Regions from separate parts of the Rhizobium sp. IY2 genome, predicted to be linked through region 3. Evidence: predicted binding sites of a transcription regulator. Region 3 holds the regulator's gene; each other region holds the start of a gene.
What was found. Region 3 encodes LexA, which represses DNA repair genes until DNA is damaged. Its sites were predicted from a motif close to TGTTCNNNNTGTGTTCNG; they were not measured.
Positions count from the first base shown of each region.

Region 1: a site for LexA is predicted at 3,819-3,836, ahead of recA (recombinase RecA). Genes of this name have one in related genera too.
Region 2: a site for LexA is predicted at 2,470-2,487, ahead of ACMUVN_RS24655 (PA0069 family radical SAM protein). Genes of this name have one in related genera too.

Region 1 covers NZ_JBLKNU010000001.1:1,118,873-1,125,479, forward strand. Annotated here, with positions in the region: gene cckA (cell cycle histidine kinase CckA) at 1-1,623, shown strand, start outside; gene ACMUVN_RS05445 (pseudouridine-5'-phosphate glycosidase) at 1,756-2,688, opposite strand; gene ACMUVN_RS05450 (carbohydrate kinase family protein) at 2,777-3,721, opposite strand; gene recA (recombinase RecA) at 3,951-5,045, shown strand; gene alaS (alanine--tRNA ligase) at 5,200-6,607, shown strand, end outside.
Region 2 covers NZ_JBLKNU010000009.1:156,050-162,656, forward strand. Annotated here, with positions in the region: gene ACMUVN_RS24635 (4-(cytidine 5'-diphospho)-2-C-methyl-D-erythritol kinase) at 1-821, shown strand, start outside; gene moaB (molybdenum cofactor biosynthesis protein B) at 821-1,372, shown strand; gene ACMUVN_RS24645 (hypothetical protein) at 1,395-1,709, opposite strand; gene ACMUVN_RS24650 (glycosyltransferase family 2 protein) at 1,898-2,416, opposite strand; gene ACMUVN_RS24655 (PA0069 family radical SAM protein) at 2,556-3,713, shown strand; gene ACMUVN_RS24660 (ribonuclease HII) at 3,990-4,679, shown strand; gene ACMUVN_RS24665 (F0F1 ATP synthase subunit B) at 4,834-5,325, opposite strand; gene ACMUVN_RS24670 (F0F1 ATP synthase subunit B) at 5,329-5,952, opposite strand; gene ACMUVN_RS24675 (F0F1 ATP synthase subunit C) at 6,030-6,257, opposite strand; gene ACMUVN_RS24680 (F0F1 ATP synthase subunit A) at 6,325-6,607, opposite strand, start outside.
Region 3 covers NZ_JBLKNU010000001.1:1,522,891-1,529,497, forward strand. Annotated here, with positions in the region: gene kdsA (3-deoxy-8-phosphooctulonate synthase) at 1-561, opposite strand, end outside; gene ACMUVN_RS07470 (VOC family protein) at 558-1,454, opposite strand; gene lexA (transcriptional repressor LexA) at 1,652-2,371, shown strand; gene ACMUVN_RS07480 (ComEC/Rec2 family competence protein) at 2,352-4,784, opposite strand; gene gltA (citrate synthase) at 5,075-6,364, shown strand; gene lpxB (lipid-A-disaccharide synthase) at 6,393-6,607, opposite strand, start outside.

The DNA.
Region 1 (6,607 bases), 400 kb from region 3:
GTGCTGGCGCGTGAAAAGAGCGAGGCCGGCGGCCAGTCGGCTTCTGCCGCCGCCATGCGCTTCACCCGTTTCTTCAACAACACGCCGATGGCGATCGCCTCGGTCGACGGCGACGGGCGCATTCTGCGGACCAACGCACCGTTCCTGAAACTGTTCTCCGGCGTCGTCTCGCGCGACGATCTCGAAAAGGCGCCGCATCTCGAAACCATCGTGCAGGAGAGCGACCGGCCGCAGCTTGCCGAGGCGCTGGCGGCGGCCAAGGATCGGCAGGGCGATATCGCGCCCATCGATACCCGGACGCCGACCGACGAGGCGCGCTATTTCCGCTTCTATGTTAACGCGGTCATCGACCAGAGCGACGAGGCGCCCGAGGAGGCGGCGATCGTCTATGCCGTCGAGGTGACCGAGCAGAAGGCGCTGGAAGCGCAGATGGCGCAGACGCAGAAGATGAATGCTGTGGGCACACTCGCCGGCGGCATCGCGCATGATTTCAACAACGTGCTGACGGCGATCCTGCTGTCCTCCGACCATCTGCTGCTGCAGGCGCGGCCGGCCGATGCCAGCTTCGCCGACCTGATGGAGATCAAGCGCAACGCCAACCGCGCCGCCGTGCTGGTGCGCCAGCTGCTCGCCTTCTCGCGCAAGCAGACGATGCGGCCCTCGGTACTGAACCTCACCGATGTCGTCGGCGACCTGCGCATGCTGGTCGACCGGCTGCTCTCCGGCACCAACGTCAAGCTCGACGTGCAATATGGCCGCGACCTCTGGCCTGTCAAAACAGACCTTTCGCAGTTCGAGCAGGTGCTGATCAATCTCTGCGTCAATGCACGCGATGCGATGCCCGAGGGCGGCACGCTGACGCTGCGCACCAAAAACCTGACCGCCGCCGAGGTCTCCGCCTTCAACTATTCCTACATGCCGGCCGAGGACATGGTGCTGATCGAGGTGGCCGATAACGGCACCGGTATCGCGCCTGAGATCATGGACAAGATCTTCGAGCCCTTCTTCACCACCAAGGATGTCGGCAAAGGCACCGGCCTTGGCCTCGCCATGGTCTACGGCATCGTCAAGCAGTCGGGCGGTTATATCCAGCCGGAATCCGAAGTCGGCAAGGGCACGACCTTCCGGGTGTTCCTGCCGCGCCACATCCCTGAGCCGGCGGTCGCCGCCGAAGCAGGTTCGATCGACAGCGCCATCGCCGAGATCGGCGTGCGGCCCGAGGCGCCGGCGACACAGCAGCCGGAGGATCTGACGGGATCGGCGGTCATCCTGCTCGTCGAGGACGAGGAGGCGGTGCGCCGCGGCGGCAAGCGCATGCTGGAAACGCGCGGCTACACCGTACACGAGGCGGGCTCGGGCGTCGAGGCGCTCAGCATCATGGAAGAACTCGACGGCAAGGTCGATATCGTCGTCTCCGACGTCGTCATGCCCGAAATGGATGGGCCGACGCTGCTGCGTGAGCTGCGCAAGACCTATCCCGACATGAAATTCATCTTCGTCTCCGGCTATGCCGAAGATGCCTTTGCCCGCAACCTGCCGCCGGATGCGAAATTCGGCTTCCTGCCGAAGCCCTTCTCGCTCAAGCAGCTCGCTGTTGTGGTGAAGGAAACGTTGGACGGGTGAGTGGGGTGCGCCCGAGAGAGGGCGTGCCACACATCGCCTCTGGCACGGTTGTGCCGTGCCAGCCCCTCTGCCCGGCAGGCAGAGGGGCTTTTTCGGCACCATCTATCTGTCACGGCCATACCGACCTACCCGTCAATCCTCATTCCGCAGCGCCACCGCAATCTCGGCGGCAAGCCGCGCATTGTTCTCCACCAACGCAATATTGGTTTTCAGGCTCTGGCCGTCCGTCAGGTCGAAGATGGTCGAGAGCAGATAGGGCGTCACAGCCTTGCCGGTGATTTCGTCGCGCTCGGCGCTATCCAGCGCCCGCTCGATATAGATTTCCATCTCCTCGCGTGGGATTTCGTCGACTTCCGGCACTGGGTTGGCGACGAGCATGCCGCCGTCGACACCGAGCTGTTCGCGCACCGTCTGGAAATTGGCGATGGCGGCCGGGCTGTTCAGCGACAGCGGGCTTGATATGCCTGAGGAGCGTGACCAGAAGGCGGGGAATTCCTCGCTCTCATAGGTGACGACAGGCACGCCGCGGGTTTCCAGCACTTCCAGCGTCTTCGGAATGTCGAGAATCGCCTTGGCGCCGGCGCAGACGACGATGACGCCGGTTCGGGCGAGCTCCTCGAGGTCGGCTGATATATCGAAGCTTTCCTCGGCGCCGCGATGTACGCCGCCGATGCCGCCTGTGGCAAAGACGCGGATGCCGGCGCGCGCTGCCGCAATCATCGTCGCCGCGACCGTGGTGGCGCCGGTGCGGCGCTCGGCGATCGCGAAGGCGAGATCGGCGCGCGACACCTTCATCACCTCGGTCGCCTTGGCGAGCTGTTCCAATTCCGCGGCTTCAAGACCGATATGCAACGTGCCATGAATGACGGCGATCGTTGCCGGCACCGCTCCCTGTTCACGGATGATTGTCTCGACGCTGCGGGCCATCTCAATATTGCCGGGATAGGGCATGCCGTGGGTGATGATCGTCGATTCCAGCGCCACCAGCGGCGCGCCGCGCTGCTTGGCGCTGGCAACCTCCTTCGAATAGGCGATCGGCAGAAGAGGGGAGATGGGCTTGGTCATGGTCTTGTCCTATGATCGACAGAACATAATGCCGAAAAGTGTGGGCGGTTTTCGGACGGCATCATGCTCAACTCTTTAATTAGTCGCTTCAATGCAGAATTCTGATCTTGGGAACAAGGGCAAGCGCCTCATTCAAAAGATCCGGCGTCAGATTTTCGTTGACGGCGTGCCGCGACTGCACGGTCAGCGTGGCGGCCGCGGTGCCGTGGCGGACGGCTTCCTCGAGCGGCAGGCCGAGCATCAAGGCGGCGAGCGTGCCGGCCGCAAGAGAATCGCCGGCACCCGTGACATCGGCGACGGTGTCGGCGATCGGCGGCTGCAGCGTCACGGCGCGGTGCCCGCAAAGCGCGACGAGTTCGCGCCGGCCGCGAGTGACGACGGCATTCCTGATGCCGATCTCGTTCAGCAATGGTGGCCAGCCGGCGGCGTCTTCCGGCTGCTCACCGGTCAGGGCGGCGGCCTCGGCCTCGTTCAGGAAAAGGTAGTCGATATCTCCGATGCAGGGTTTCAGCCTGACGACCTTGGCCGGCGAGATGGCGATCGCCGCGACGGGCTTGGCCAGGGAATGCGCCTTGGCGACGATCGCGGCGATCGTCTCTTCCGGCAGGTTGGCATCGAAGAGGATGAAATCATGGGCGTCGAAAGCTTCCCGCACCCAGCGGATGGATAGACGCCGCGGCACGAAGAAGCGGTAGAGATCCATGTCGGCCAGGGCGATCACCAGATTGCCGTCCTTCTCGATGATCGCCGTGTAGCTCGGCGTCTTGCGGTCGAGGAAGACGAAAGGCCGGTCGTCGATGCCGGCGAAATCGGCGGCTTCGCCGACCAGTTCGCCGTTGGGATCGCCGCCGCGCGGCGAGATCATCGTCACCTGAAAACCGAGCCTTGCGAGATTGCGCGCCGCATTGAAGCCGCCGCCGCCGGGCTCCTCGAACCAGGTGCCGGGATTGCTGGCGCCAGGCGCTGTCTCGCCGGAGATGCGGCCGCGCCGATCGATATGGGCACCGCCGAGAACGAGAATCTTTCTTTTCATTTCAGGCACTCTCCAGATGCCCGACGTGCGAATCGATGGGATGGGTTTTTGTGCGCGGGTGCCGGCACTTTACATCTAAGTCGTTGCTTTTCATCGATAAAACAAATACAGAACACGGGCCGTTTTACCTTTTTCTTTCAATTGTTTGATCGCCTATTGCGAGAGTGGAACAAATAGGGTACAAACTCGACATTGCTTGGGCGGCTTCAATAACCTAAAGGTGGATCGGATGTCTCAGAATTCATTGCGGCTGGTAGAGGACAAATCGGTGGACAAAAGCAAGGCGCTTGAAGCGGCACTCTCACAGATAGAGCGGTCGTTCGGCAAGGGCTCGATTATGAAACTCGGCTCCAACGAGAACGTTGTCGAGATCGAGACGATCTCGACCGGCTCGCTTGGCCTCGATATCGCACTTGGCGTCGGCGGCCTGCCGAGGGGCCGCATCATCGAAATTTACGGGCCGGAAAGCTCCGGTAAAACGACGCTTGCGCTGCAGACCATTGCCGAAGCGCAGAAAAAGGGCGGTATCTGCGCCTTCGTCGATGCCGAGCATGCGCTCGATCCTGTCTATGCCCGCAAGCTTGGCGTCGATCTGCAGAACCTTCTGATCTCGCAGCCCGATACCGGCGAGCAGGCGCTTGAAATCACCGATACGCTGGTGCGCTCCGGCGCCGTCGACGTCCTCGTCGTCGACTCGGTCGCCGCACTGACACCACGCGCCGAAATCGAAGGCGAGATGGGCGACAGCCTTCCCGGCCTGCAGGCGCGCCTGATGAGCCAGGCGCTGCGCAAGCTAACCGCTTCGATCTCGAAGTCGAACACCATGGTGATCTTCATCAACCAGATCCGCATGAAGATCGGCGTCATGTTCGGTTCGCCGGAAACGACGACGGGCGGCAATGCGTTGAAATTTTATGCCTCCGTGCGCCTCGACATCCGCCGCATCGGCGCGGTCAAGGAGCGCGAAGAGGTGATCGGCAACCAGACACGCGTCAAGGTCGTCAAGAACAAGATGGCGCCACCCTTCAAGCAGGTCGAGTTCGACATCATGTATGGCGAGGGTGTTTCCAAGACCGGCGAGTTGGTTGATCTCGGCGTCAAGGCCGGCATCGTCGAGAAATCGGGCGCCTGGTTCTCCTATAACAGCCAGCGTCTCGGCCAGGGTCGTGAAAACGCCAAGACCTTCCTGCGCGACAATCCGGATCTCGCCCGCGAGATCGAGTTGTCGCTCCGCCAGAATGCCGGCCTGATCGCCGACCGCTTCCTGCAGAACGGCGGACCGGATCCCGATGACGGCGATGGCGATGCCACTGCGGAAATGTAATTTTCGCGCTTGAACTCATCAGTCAGTTCCAGCCGGCCGCATTCCTGATGAGAATGCGGCCGGTTTTGTTTGTCTGCTGGACAGTGGCGGAGGCGAACGTTAAAAGCCGATGGATTTGTATTTACCTGCCTCCGGCAGCATTGAAGGGCATAGCATGAGCGGCGTGAACGATATCCGGTCGACCTTCCTCGACTATTTCAAGAAGAACGGCCATGAGATTGTTCCGTCGAGCCCGCTCGTCCCGCGCAACGACCCGACGTTGATGTTCACCAATGCCGGCATGGTGCAGTTCAAGAATGTCTTCACCGGCCTGGAAAAGCGTCCTTATTCGACGGCGACGACCTCGCAGAAGTGCGTGCGCGCCGGCGGCAAGCACAACGACCTCGACAATGTCGGCTATACCGCGCGTCACCTGACCTTCTTCGAAATGCTCGGCAACTTCTCCTTCGGCGACTATTTCAAGGAGAATGCGATCGAGCTTGCCTGGAAGCTCGTGACCGAAGGTTTTGATCTGCCGAAGCATCGCCTGCTGGTAACCGTCTATTCCGAAGACGAAGAGGCAGCGACGCTGTGGAAGAAGATCGCCGGTTTCTCCGACGACAAGATCATCCGCATTCCGACCTCCGACAATTTCTGGCAGATGGGCGATACCGGCCCCTGCGGTCCGTGCTCGGAAATCTTCATCGACCAGGGCGAGAACGTCTGGGGCGGACCTCCGGGCTCGCCGGAGGAAGATGGCGACCGGTTCCTGGAATTCTGGAACCTGGTCTTCATGCAGTTCGAACAGACGGAGCCCGGCGTTCGCAACCCGCTGCCGCGTCCGTCGATCGACACCGGCATGGGTCTGGAGCGCATGGCCTGCATTCTGCAGGGCGTTCAGAGCGTGTTCGACACCGATCTCTTCCGGACACTGATCGGCGCCATCGAGGATACGATGGGCGTCAAGGCGGAAGGCAGCGCCAGCCACCGCGTCATCGCCGACCACCTGCGCTCCTCGGCCTTCCTGATCGCCGACGGTGTGTTGCCGTCGAATGAGGGCCGCGGTTATGTCCTGCGCCGCATCATGCGCCGCGCCATGCGCCATGCGCAGTTGCTCGGCGCCAAGGAGCCGCTGATGTACAAGCTGCTGCCGACGCTGGTGCAGCAGATGGGCCGCGCCTATCCGGAGTTGGTGCGCGCCGAGGCGCTGATCTCGGAAACGCTGAAGCTCGAGGAAAACCGCTTCCGCAAGACGCTCGAACGTGGCCTGTCGCTTCTGTCGGACGCAACGACGGATCTTTCCAAGGGCGATATGCTGGATGGCGAGACCGCCTTCAAGCTCTACGACACCTACGGCTTCCCGCTCGATCTGACGCAGGATGCATTGCGTGCCCGAGAGATCGGCGTCGACATCTCCGGCTTCACCGATGCGATGCAGCGCCAGAAGGCCGAAGCCCGCTCGCACTGGGCCGGTTCCGGCGAAAAGGCGACCGAAACCGTGTGGTTCGAGCTCAAGGAAAAACACGGCGCGACCGAATTCCTGGGCTACGACACCGAAACGGCTGAAGGCGTCGTGCAGGCGA
Region 2 (6,607 bases), on a different contig from region 3:
TGACGGGCCAGCGGCCGGACGGTTATCATCTGCTCGATATGCTGGTGACCTTCGCAGAGCATGGCGACCGGCTGGGTTTCCTGCCCGCACAGGCCGACGCCTTCACCCTGTCAGGCCGTTTCGGCGGCGCGCTTGCCGAAGATGGCGGCACCAACCTCGTGCTGAGGGCGCGTGATCTCCTGCGCGAGACGGTCGGAGCCCTCGCCTTCCCTGTGCATATCCACCTCCAGAAGAATTTGCCGATCGCCTCCGGCATCGGCGGCGGCTCGGCCGACGCAGCTGCGACCTTGCGGGGGCTGATGCGCCTCTGGGGCACGAGGTTGCCCGAGGACGCGCTTGCTATGCTGGCGCTGAAGCTCGGCGCCGACGTGCCGATGTGCATGGAAAGCCGGCCGCTGATTGCCCGCGGCATCGGCGAAAAGATCGAACCGGTGCCCGATCTGCCGGCCTTTGCCATGGTGCTTGCCAATCCGCTGAAGGGCGTGTCGACGCCCGAAGTTTTCCGCCGGTTGGCGACAAAGGACAATCCGGCCTTGAGCCTGGCTCCGCGCGTGCCCGGGACTGCCGACTGGCTCGCGGCGATCGGTGCCGCCCGCAACGATCTGGAACCGCCGGCGCGTGAGCTTGTGGCGGAGATATCGGCGATCTCGGCGATGCTGCAGGCCAGCGGCGCGCTGTTGACCCGCATGTCCGGCTCCGGCGCCACCTGCTTCGGCATCTTTACCACCATGACTGCTGCCGAAGATGCGGCCGCGGCTCTTCACGGCGCGCGGCCCGACTGGTATTTCCAGGCGACGGAAACGGTTTCGGGAGGCATGTGATGGCAGCTCTGGACGAAAAGCGGCCCTTCATCGCGGTCGGTATTGCGGTTCTCACGATCTCGGACACGCGCACGCCGGAGACGGACAAGTCAGGCGACACGTTGGCGGCGCGGATCACCGAAGCGGGCCACCGGCTGGTCGACCGTGGCATCGTGCCCGATGATCGCACGGAGATTGCCTCCCGGGTAAAGGCCTGGATTGACAGCAAAGACATAGACGTCGTCATCACCACGGGTGGTACCGGCTTTACCGGCCGCGACGTGACGCCCGAGGCGCTGGAGCCTTTGTTCGAAAAGCGGATGGACGGCTTTTCCGCCATCTTCCACCGGATCTCCTACGAGAAGATCGGCACGGCGACGATCCAGTCGCGCGCCACGGCAGGCGTTGCCAATGCCACCTTCATCTTCGCACTGCCGGGTTCGCCCGGCGCCTGCCGGGATGCCTGGGACGGCATTCTGAAAGGCCAACTCGACTACCGCAGCATGCCGTGCAATTTCGTCGAGATCATGCCGCGGCTGGACGAGCACCTGAAACGCGGCGCGACGAAGTAGACTGCCTGCAAGAGCGGCATTCCTATGTGGCCAGGCCCGGCAGGACGGGCATGGTATCCCAGCTATCACCCGACAGCAGAATGCAGCTTACGCCGTGAACATCCGTGACGATGAGGGTCCAGGTGCCGCTTTCGGCGGCATAGACCTCAAGAATGGCGTTCTGGTTGATCAGTCCGACTGCCGTGAGCTTTTCGGCGAAGTTCTTGTCCAGGAAATTGACGATTTCGGGTCGGCCTGCGCAACTGCGCATCATCTGCGATGCTGCCGAATGCGGATGCGCGATCACCAATATCGGCAATATGACGGCCAGCAGGCCGTAGATCATACCGCGTGTCATGACGCACCTCCTTTCGCCGGGTACCCGGCAGAAGAGGAGATTGTCGCTGACCTGTTCTGCCGTTCACCGGCATTCCATGGCCATTCCGTTGCGAAGCGCGGCGCTTCGACGGCGCCATGTTTGAATTATAGCGCGAAATCCTATTGGGCGCCATCTTTTGCGCGAGCGGTGGGAGGGGATCGCGGCAGCTACCGTGCGGCGCGGGCGACCCAGGACGGAATGAGCTCGCTCGCCAGCCGCCGCGGTTTCTGGCCCTTGACGAATTCGGCAAGCCGCATGCCGCTTTTGGCGGTGGCGAGTGCCAGCTTTTTCGGCACCAGGAAACCGAGTTCCAGCGGCGGTACGGCCCGGCCGACACGCTGGAAGAACGGGCGGCGATAGCCCCTCGACGCAGTGAAGCGCGCCGGCAGCTTGTTCAGCGCCACATATTCGGCGATCTCATCGATCCAGCCCGCCTGCGGTCTGGCGCCCGGCTCGACAAAGAGCAGCCATTCGCCGCGCGCCGAGCGGACGATATCCTTGATATCCCATTGCGAATGGAAGCGGCAGCCGGCAGCGTCGGCCACCCGTGAGGTGCCGTCGCGAGAGCCGTGATCGAGCACGATCACATCGCTCACCAGCCCCTCCACTGCGCCTGCCACCAAGACCGATAAAGTCTGCGCCAGTTCAGATTCCTGATCCTGACATTCGAGAACAACCGTCAACATTGACTGTTTATAATGCGCCGCACAAATTTTTGCCAGCGCCGTTTTCCTTATTTTGTTCTTGCATTGTTCTCATTTTGCCGATAGGAATTTAATCAGCAAAACGGGCGGAGGCGATGGCTTTCCGCCACGGGAGAATCCGATGAGAGAGCAGTCCCTGGCAGGGCAGGCCGCATTCGCGCCTGCCAATACGGCAGATATTGCCGATGCGATGATCGTTTCCTCGGGTCTAAGGGTCGAGGTCGATCGGCGGCGCGGGCGTGGGGCGGGATTGAACCCGACGGGGCGGTTCGAAGCGCTGCAGCGGGAGACCTTCGACGATGGCTGGCAGACATGGGAAGAACTGCCGCCGTTCAAGACGGAAGTGCAGGTCGAGAAGCCGCGCACGGCCATCACCCGCAACGAATCGCCGGATATTTCCTTCGACCGTTCGATCAATCCCTATCGCGGCTGCGAACATGGCTGCATCTATTGTTTCGCCCGGCCGACGCATGCCTATATGGGGCTTTCCGCAGGGCTCGATTTCGAGACGAAGCTGTTTGCCAAGCCCGATGCGGCAAAGTTGCTGGAGCGGGAGCTCGCCAAACCCGGCTACAAGGTGCGGGTGATCGCCATCGGCACCAATACCGACCCCTATCAGCCGATCGAAAAGGAATGGCGCATCATGCGCGGCATCCTCGAGGTCTTGAACAAGGCAAACCATCCAGTCTCGATCGTCACCAAATCGGCGATGATCCTGCGTGATCTCGACATTCTGCGGGAGATGGCAAGCAAGAACCTGGTGCGCGTTGGCATCTCCGTGACCACGCTGGATCGCAAGCTTGCCCGGACGATGGAGCCGCGGGCCGCAACACCGCCGCGGCGGCTGGAGACGATCCACACCCTTGCCGAAGCCGGCATCCAGACGGCTGTGATGGCCGCCCCGCTGATCCCGGCGCTGAACGATCACGAGTTGGAGCGCATTCTCGAATCGGCCAAGGCTGCCGGCGCCGCCGAGGCGAGCTATGTCATCCTCAGGCTGCCGCTCGAGGTCAGCCCGCTGTTTCGTGATTGGCTGCTGCAACATTACCCCGATCGTTACCGGCATGTGATGTCGCTGGTGCGCTCGATGCGCGGCGGCAAGGATTACGATGCCGAATTCGGCAAGCGGATGAAGGGCGCCGGTCCCTATGCCTGGCAGATCGCCAGGCGATTTGAGATGGCAGCCCGGCGTTTCGGCCTGACGCGACGCAGCGTGCCGCTGCGCGACGACCTGTTCGTGCCGCCCGACGGCAGCGGCGTCCAGCTGTCGCTTCTTTGACCTTTTGTTTTACGCAGTTCAGGCAAACCGCTTCGCGCTTTGCCGGGAACTGCTCTCTGGCCTTTACGCAATTCCGAACGGAAAACCGCTTCGCACTTTTCCTGGAATTGCTTGTAGCTTGCGCATCGGCTTCTCGATAGAACCGCCCTGTCTTCGAGCCCCGAGCGCAATTCCCGCGGATGGCCTTGACCGCCACCATCCGCCGGACCGGTCCCCGGCCGCCGCCCTGATCCGGGGACTTGCGGGAAATCGGGTTGGCGTGCGAGGTTCAGCCGCATGAAACCTCGCACGCCACCCGATTCTCCCCTGCTTTTCGACACGGCTCCGCTCGTGCCGGATTTCAAACTCGAGCTCAAAGCCCGCAGGGCCGGCCACTGGCCGGTTGCCGGCGCCGACGAGGCAGGCCGCGGGCCGCTGGCCGGGCCTGTGGTCGCCGCTGCCGTCATCCTCGATCCCAAACGCATCCCCGAGGGTCTGAACGATTCCAAGCAGCTTTCGGCGCAACGGCGCGAGGAACTGTTCGCGCAGATTCTGGCGACCGCGACCGTCTCCATCGCCTCCTCCAGCTCGACGCGCATCGACGAGACCGATATCCGCAAGGCTAGCCTCGACGCCATGCGCCGCGCCATCTGCAGCCTCGCCATTCCGGCAAGCTACGTGCTGACCGACGGGCTCGACGTGCCGCCCGGCCTCGATTGCCCCGGACAGGCGGTGGTCAAGGGCGATGCCCGCTCGGTCTCGATCGCCGCGGCCTCGATCGTCGCCAAGGTGACGCGCGACCGGATGATGGCACGCGCGCATCATGTGTTTCCGGATTACGGCTTTGCCGCGCATGTGGGCTACGGCACCGCACAGCACCGCGCCGGCATCGAAAAACACGGCCCCTGCTCCCTGCACCGGATGAGCTTCCGGCCGTTGCGCAAGGTCGAGGATGGTCCCGAGATGGATCAGCTTATTTCCGAGTAGGAACGGAGAGGTCGCGGCATGGTCCCTTCGCCCCGTTTACGGCGGTCCGAAGGATGGGACGAGACCAGCGGCTCGCCCCAGCACAAGGCCGAGTCATCAACAAAGAAAAGGCCGGGACATGCCCGGCCTTCGCTCTCAATCTTTTCGATACAGCTCAGTTGAGCCGCGTCTTGACCTGGCTGACGGCATTGCCGAAGAGCTCGGACTGAACCTTGGCATCGGCCTGCTTGGCAAGCACGGTTTCGGCGGCCGCGATTGCGAGATCGACGGCAGCGGAACGCACCGCCTTCATCGCCTCGGCCTCGGCCTGCTTGATCTTCTGCTCGGAAAGCGCCGTGCGGTTGGCGACGAATTCTTCCGTCTTCTTCTTCGCCTCAGTGGTCAGCATTTCGGCTTCGCGCTCAGCGGCGGCAACGATGTGGGCCGCTTCGGCTTCCGCTTCCTTGCGCTTGCGCTGGTATTCGGCGAGCAGGTGCTGGGCCTCTTCGCGCAGACGCTTGGCTTCGGCCAATTCGTTGCGGATCTGGTCGGCGCGGTCGTCGAGCGACCGTGCCATCATGCCCGGAACCTTCAGGTAAACGACCAGCGCCAGGAAGAGGACGAGGCCGACAAAGGCGAAGAAAGTTGCGTCAAAGGCAAATTCCATCGATCAAGCCTCCTTCTTGGCAGCTGCGACGGCAGCAGCGACATCGGCCTTGGCGACGGTGCCGCCGATCAACTGATCGACCACGGCAGCCGCGGTTTCCTCGGCAATGGTGCCGACGTCGGCGAAGGCCTTGGCCTTGATCTCGCCAATACGAACTTCGGCAGCCTTGATCTTTTCCGACAGGCTCGCCTCGACAGCGCGGCGATCCTCTTCGGCTTTGGCCTTGGCGGCGTCGCGTGCGGCAGAGCCGATCGCGTTGGACTTGGCGCGCGCAGCGGCCAGTTCACCTTCATAGGTCCGGACGGCGGCGTCGGCTTCCGCCTTCAGGCGGCCTGCTTCTTCCAGATCCTGGGAAATGCGCGTGTGACGCTGATCGAGGATGGCCCCGATGCGCGGCGCGATGACCTTTTGCATGAGCAAATAGAAGACGCCGAACGTGATCACCAGCCAGAGCAGCTGGGATGCGAAGGTCGTCGAATCGAAAGGCGGGAAAGGGCCGCGGGCGTGTTCGCCTTCGGCAACACCAGTCTCGGTATGGACCTCGCCTGCGGCCGGAGCGGCATGCGCATCCGTACCCGTCGCTGCCGCCGGTGCTTCCTCAGCGTAAGCCGGGGTCACAAAAAACATGCTCACCTCCAGGTGGACTGCAAATGCAAAGGATCACGGCTTGCGGTCGCAGGCCGTGATCCATCTATTCGCCGATATCAGACGGCGAAGAGGAGGAGGAGAGCGACGAGCAGCGAGAAGATGCCCAGAGCTTCCGTAACGGCGAAGCCGAATACCAGACGGCCGAACTGGCTGTCAGCGGCAGACGGATTGCGCAGTGCGCCGGAGAGGTAGCTGCCGAAGATATTGCCGAGGCCGAGAGCCGTACCGGCCATACCAAAGCAAGCCAGGCCTGCACCGATGTACTTTGCTGCTTCCGCTTCCATGTTGAACTCCTTTGAAATGGTTGTTGCGGCGAATGACTGACGCCCTTTGACGTCGATGTCGTTATCCTTAGTGCCCGCCCGGATGGATTGCGTCGTTGAGGTACATGCAAGTCAGCACCGCAAAGACGTAAGCCTGGAGGAAGGCGACGAGGAACTCGAGACCGGTCAGGGCGACGGTCATGATGAGGGGAAGAACGGCTCCGCCGACACCGACAGCACCGAGGGCTCCAAGCGAGGCGACGAAGCCTGCGAACACCTTCAGCGTGATGTGACCGGCGAGCATGTTCGCAAAAAGACGAACAGAGAGTGAAATCGGACGGGACAGGAACGAAATGATTTCGATCGTGACA
Region 3 (6,607 bases):
GTCGGAAACCAGCGTGTTGTAGCCAAAGGAGGCGCCGCGCTCGCACAGCAGCACGTTCGGATTGCCGCTGGCGTTGAGCTTCTTCAGGACGTTTTTCATATCCCAGGGAGCGAGGAACTGGCCCTTCTTGACATTGACGACGCGGCCGGTCTTGGCGGCGGCGATGAGAAGATCGGTCTGGCGGCAAAGGAAGGCCGGGATCTGCAGGACATCGACGGTCTTTGCCACCTCGGCGCATTGTTCGGCGGTATGAACGTCGGTCAGGACGGGAAAGCCGAATTCCTTCTTGAGGTCGGCAAAGATCTCCATGCCCTTTTCAATGCCGATGCCGCGTTCGGCCGAAAGCGAAGTGCGGTTCGCCTTGTCGAAGGAGCTCTTGTATACGAGGCCGATGCCGAGCTTTCCGCAAAGCTCCTTCAGCGTGCCGGCCACCATGAAGGCGTGGTCGCGGCTCTCCATCTGGCAAGGGCCGGCAATCAGCGACAGGCGGCCGGTGTTGGAAAAGGTGACCTGGCCCTGGCCCTCGCCGATCTTGACTTGGGAATTCGTATCTGTGCTCATCGTGTTTCCTCGAAGGCGAAAAGCGTGCCCTGCCCGGGCGCGGGCTTCACCAGAATGCGATTGTTCTTGCGCGTATATGTCACCCCGTTAGCAGCCAAATGCGCTTCTGTCACGGCAAGATCGGCGACAGCGAAGAGAATCGCCCGGCCGCGCAGGCCGCGGTCGGCGGATGGGACGGCGACCTCGAAATAGGCCTCCAAACCCTCCGGCGTCATCAGGCTGATTTTCACATTCGACGCCGCGATCTTGACGCCGAAACCGGTGTTCTCGACTGCCGATTGCGCGCTGGCAAGACTGACGAAGGCGGCGAAGGCAGCCGCATCGGGCGCGCAAAACACCACCTCGGCAATGCCGGTGACGCCATTGGCATGCGCCTCCAGCGCGCCGCGGTCGGCCGGCAGCGGATTGACGCGCTCGACGGTGAAGAGAAAGAGATCGGGCGCGCGCAGGTCGCCGGCAAAGGCCAGCCTGAAGCCGGCAATGCTCTCAGAACCATCCGGCATCGTCATCGGCCGGCTGAACGCCAGCATCTCGCCGGCGCTCGCTCCGTCGCCGACGAAATTCCGATGATCGATATCGGCATCCTCGCTGCCGAAGGCCACCGCCGAAAGCCCTTCCTCGCCGCAGCGGAATCGGAAGGCGCGGTTGCGGGCGGTGAAGACATTGCCTTGCCGCGCCGATGCTTCACTTTCCCTAACGCTCGCAATCCCGAGCGGCTCCAGATAGGTCTTATCGGCAAAAAAGACGCAGGCATTCTCCGTTCCGAAGGGATGACGCGCATCGGCGGCAACGGTAAAGCCCAGCTTGCCGAGCCTCTCGCGCGCCAGATCGATATTGACGACCGGCAGCACGACATGATCCAGCGGGCGTGGTTTGGCGGAATGCTCGTTCATGGTATCCCCTCTCCTCACACGGCAGAGATGTGCGACAGTGCCGCGCAAGGCAAGACTTGTCGGCCAATCCGGCGAATGAAAATAAAAATCTCAACGAGTTGGCGCCAAGTTTTACGGAAATTTAGCTACTTGCGGAACACATATGGAACATATAGTGTCTGTTCTGGATTTGTTTCAATCACGAGGTCACAACGTCGATGCTCACGCGCAAACAACAGGAGCTTCTCCTCTTCATTCATGAGCGCATGAAGGAATCCGGCGTTCCGCCGTCTTTCGACGAAATGAAGGACGCCCTGGATCTCGCTTCGAAGTCCGGGATTCACCGGCTGATTACTGCGCTCGAGGAGCGTGGCTTCATTCGCCGCCTACCGAACCGGGCCCGCGCACTCGAGGTCATCAAGCTTCCGGAGGCCTATAGCCCCAGCATCCAGCCCCGGCGCGGCTTTTCGCCGAGCGTCATTGAGGGCAGCCTGGGCAAGCCCCAGCCGGTCGCCACTCCCGCTCCTGCAAAACCCGTCGCCGACAATGGCAACTCAGTCTCCGTGCCGGTCATGGGCCGGATCGCCGCCGGCGTTCCGATCTCGGCAATCCAGAACAACACCCACGACATCGTCGTTCCGGCCGATATGCTCGGCTCCGGTGAACACTACGCGCTGGAGGTCAAGGGTGATTCGATGATCGACGCCGGCATTTTCGACGGCGACACCGTGATCATCCGCAATGGCAGCACCGCAAGCCCTGGCGACATCGTCGTTGCTCTCGTCGACGACGAAGAAGCGACGCTCAAACGCTTCCGCCGCAAGGGCGCCTCGATCGCGCTGGAAGCGGCCAACCCGGCTTACGAGACCCGGATCTTCGGGCCAGACCGCGTCAAGGTGCAGGGCAAACTCGTCGGCCTTATTCGCCGCTATCACTGACACCCTGCAGGCCGGTTTCGACAAAGCTGTTGCTGCGCCAGTCATAGGCGCGATGGCGGATCCATGGCCGCCACAGATCATCGAATGCGGTTGTGACCTCCATGCCGGCCTCGGCGAAGCGCAGCTCGACGGAACCGGTCCGGCGCAACGTCTCGCCGGTGAAGAGCGTCGCGCCTGAGCGGCAGCTGTTGAAACGCAGGCGGACCGACGTTACCACGATATCGGCCGCATCGCAGGCCGGAGCGAGATAGGCGGCATTGTCGATGACGGCGACCACATGACCGTTGCCAAGCCTTGATATGCACCAGGCCTTCTTGACACAGGAAAAGCGGTTTGCGTCACCGCCGGCTGCGGCCGCCCGCATCGCCGCCCTCGCTTCGTTCTGCTGATCGCGGGAAAGCTTGACGCGGCGGTCCTCTCCCGCTGGCGGGACAGCAGGACCATCCAGCATCTTCGGCGGGTCATGCGCCGGCAGGACGAGCGCGCGCTGCCATTGGTCGAAGATGAAATCCGGCGGGTTTTCACGGTTGGAGGCCATTGCCGCCGCCTCGACGACCGCGACGAGACTGCCATCTTCCGAAATCACCAGATCCGGCGGCCGGGGAACCGGCAGAACCAGCAGGATGAGCGTTGCGACTGATATGATCGACGTGCCCATATGGCGCAGCCGAGTGCGGAGTAGCGTCAGCAGCAGGAAGCCTGCCACGGCGACCGCGAAATACCAGGCGGGCAAGCGGCCGATGCCGATGTCGCCACCCCAGCCGGACACGGTCTTGGCGACGGCGATCACCAGATCGAGGCCGAATCCGACAATCTTCCAAGGCAAAACGTCCAGACCGAAAGGCATGAGCAGCATCGCCAGCAACCCGGCCGGCATGATGATGAAGGAGATGATCGGCATCGTCGCGAGGTTTGCCGGCAGGCCGTAGGCGGTCAGGCGATGAAAATGCTCGATCGAAAACAGTGCGGTGGAGAAACCGCCGATCAGCGAGGTCAGGAAGACACCGCCGAAGAACCCCGCAACCGCGACGAAAGGCCTGACGATCGGCAGCTTCAGGAAGGCATTCTCGCGGACGCGCCGATCCTTCCACAGCTGATAGCCCGACACGAGCGCCAAGGTTGCGGCAAAGGACATCTGGAAGCTCGGACCCAGGACCTCGGACGGCGAAATGGCGAGGATGACGAGCGCGGAGAGAGCGACATTGCGCAGGCTGATCGACGGCCGGTCGAAGAAGACGGCAATCAGCATGATCGCCATCATGATGAAGGCGCGCTCGGCCGAGACCGCGAAGCCGGAGATCAGGAAATAGGCCGTGACGGCGATGAGCGCGCCGGCGGCGGCGATCTTCTTCGTCGGATAGGCCTGGGCGACGCCGGGAAAGAGGCTGAGCAGCATCCGGAAGCCGACGAAGAAGATGCCGGCCGACAGCGCCATGTTGAGTCCTGAGATGGCGATGATATGCGCCAGACCGGACTGGCGCAGCGCCTCCGTGGTCGCATTCGAGATGGCGCGCCGTTCGTCCGTCACCAGAGCAGCGGCAAAAGCGCCGGTGTCGCCGGGCAGAATCGATCGGATGCGGTCGCCGATGCCGCTGCGCAGCCGGTAAAGCCATTCGAGCAGGGTTTCCGCCGTCGATCTGGCAGCCTGCGGGCCTGCCTGCAAATCGACTTTCGTCGGCGCGCCGTAGAAGAAACCATTGGCGCCGATGCCATCGAAATAGGCCCCGAAGGAGAAGTCGTTGAGCTGTGGAAGTGCTGGGCCTGACGGCGGTGTCAGCCGAGCCCTGCCGGTGATGATGTCACCGATCTCGAAAGGCGCGTCGGCGCCGCGGGCGATCGCGGTTATCCGTTCCGGCGGCCGCTTCACCTGCGGCACCTCGGTGCCGGTGACGGCCAGAATGTAGCGCCACCGGCCGCGACCATCGCCTTCGCGCCGTTCGACACGGCCGGTCACCGTCGTCGTCACGGCGGAGTCGAGGATCACGGTCGAAGCCCGCCAGCTTTCGAACTCCGCCGAGACCATGCCACCGGCCACAAGTGCAAGCGCCAGCAGGACGGTCCGCAATGCCGCCCGCATACGGCTGGCGATCAGAACCGCGGTCGTCAGCACCAACAGGCAGAGCAGCGGTGCAATGACCGGAAAATCCGATGCTCCAAGAAACCAGAAGGCTGATCCGGCGCCGAGGAAGACCGGCGAGAATAGCAGCAGGCGGCCATGATCCGCCTCCTCGCCCAGCATGCGCCTGCCGGCACGCAGCGATTGCGAGGCCAAAGCCGGCAGGCGATGGCGCAACGGTGTCGCCGACTGCGTCCTTGCCGGCCGCGACACCACGGCAGGGGGAGAAAAACCGGAGGTATCGGCAAGGCCGGCGCCTGCTTCCGGCCGCAATTCGACTGTCGTCAATTCCTGCATGCGCCGCCCAAGCTCAACCGCCAAGGCGGCCAGAATGCAACCTCCCATCAAATCCGGCAAGAATAATCGATTGAAATATGAGGGAAAATCGCGAGTGCCAAAAGGCCAGTCGAATCATCAGCTTCCGATATGCACGCGGCTCATCGCTGCAGTGCCTAAAAGGTGATACCGCAATGCACAAAATGCCGTCACGGTAACTTGGCATTAGCTTCGCGATCATATAGCTATCGGTGAGGACGCTTAACCCCTATGGCGCTTTTAAGGCGCCACCGCCATTTCGGAGGATCAGCATGACGGATCAAAGCGCTACAATAAAAATCGGTGACAAATCTGTCGACCTTGCCGTCAAGAGCGGCACGATCGGCCCGAGCGTCATCGATATCGGTGCCCTCTACAAGAACACGGCTTCCTTCACGTACGATCCGGGTTTTACCTCGACCGCATCCTGTGAATCGAAAATCACCTACATCGACGGCGACGAAGGTGTTCTGCTGCATCGCGGCTATCCGATCGAGCAGCTCGCCGAGCATGGCGACTTCCTGGAAGTCTGCTACCTGCTTCTCTACGGCGAACTGCCGACCACCGCGCAGAAGAAGGATTTCGATTATCGCGTCACGCACCACACCATGGTGCATGAGCAGATGAGCCGCTTCTTCACCGGCTTCCGCCGCGATGCGCATCCGATGGCCGTCATGTGCGGCTGCGTCGGCGCGCTGTCGGCCTTCTATCACGACTCCACAGACATCACCGATCCGCACCAGCGCATGGTCGCCAGCCTGCGTATGATCGCCAAGATGCCGACGCTCGCCGCCATGGCCTACAAATACCATATCGGCCAGCCCTTCGTTTATCCGAAGAACGACCTCGACTATGCGTCGAACTTCCTGCGCATGTGCTTTGCCGTGCCTTGCGAGGAATATGTGGTCAATCCGGTGCTTGCTCGCGCCATGGACCGCATCTTCATCCTGCATGCCGATCACGAGCAGAACGCTTCGACCTCGACCGTCCGTCTCGCCGGTTCGTCGGGCGCCAACCCGTTCGCCTGCATCGCGGCCGGCATCGCCTGCCTCTGGGGGCCCGCACATGGCGGCGCCAACGAAGCAGCGCTCAACATGCTGAACGAAATCGGCACAGTCGACCACATCCCGGAATATATCGCCCGCGCCAAGGACAAGAACGACCCGTTCCGCCTGATGGGCTTCGGCCACCGCGTCTACAAGAACTATGATCCGCGCGCCAAGATCATGCAGAAGACGACGCATGAAGTGCTGGGCGAACTCGGCATCAAGGACGACCCGTTGCTCGAAGTGGCGATGGAGCTGGAGCGCATCGCGCTCACCGACGAATATTTCATCGAGAAGAAGCTCTATCCGAATATCGACTTCTATTCCGGCATCACTCTGAAGGCGCTGGGCTTCCCCACGACCATGTTCACCGTGCTCTTCGCGCTCGCCCGCACGGTCGGCTGGATCGCACAGTGGAACGAGATGATCGAGGATCCGGAACAGCGCATCGGCCGTCCGCGCCAGCTCTATGTCGGCGAACCCAAGCGCGACTATATCCCGGTTTCGAAGCGCTGATCGCTTCAAAGCCTAAAAGAAAACCCGGTCAGAAACGGCCGGGTTTTTTCTTTTTCAGGACATCGAGAAGGATCTTGGCGGCATGCTCGCCGGGCGGCTTTTCGGTCTGCATGCGCTGCCAGATAAGGTCATAGCCTTCCTTCATCGCCTTCAGCTGGTAGGTGTCGGCCGACAGCCTTTCCATCCAGCGGGCGAGACTGGCGCCGCGAACGATATCGTTGAGATATTCCGGCACGACCGCGT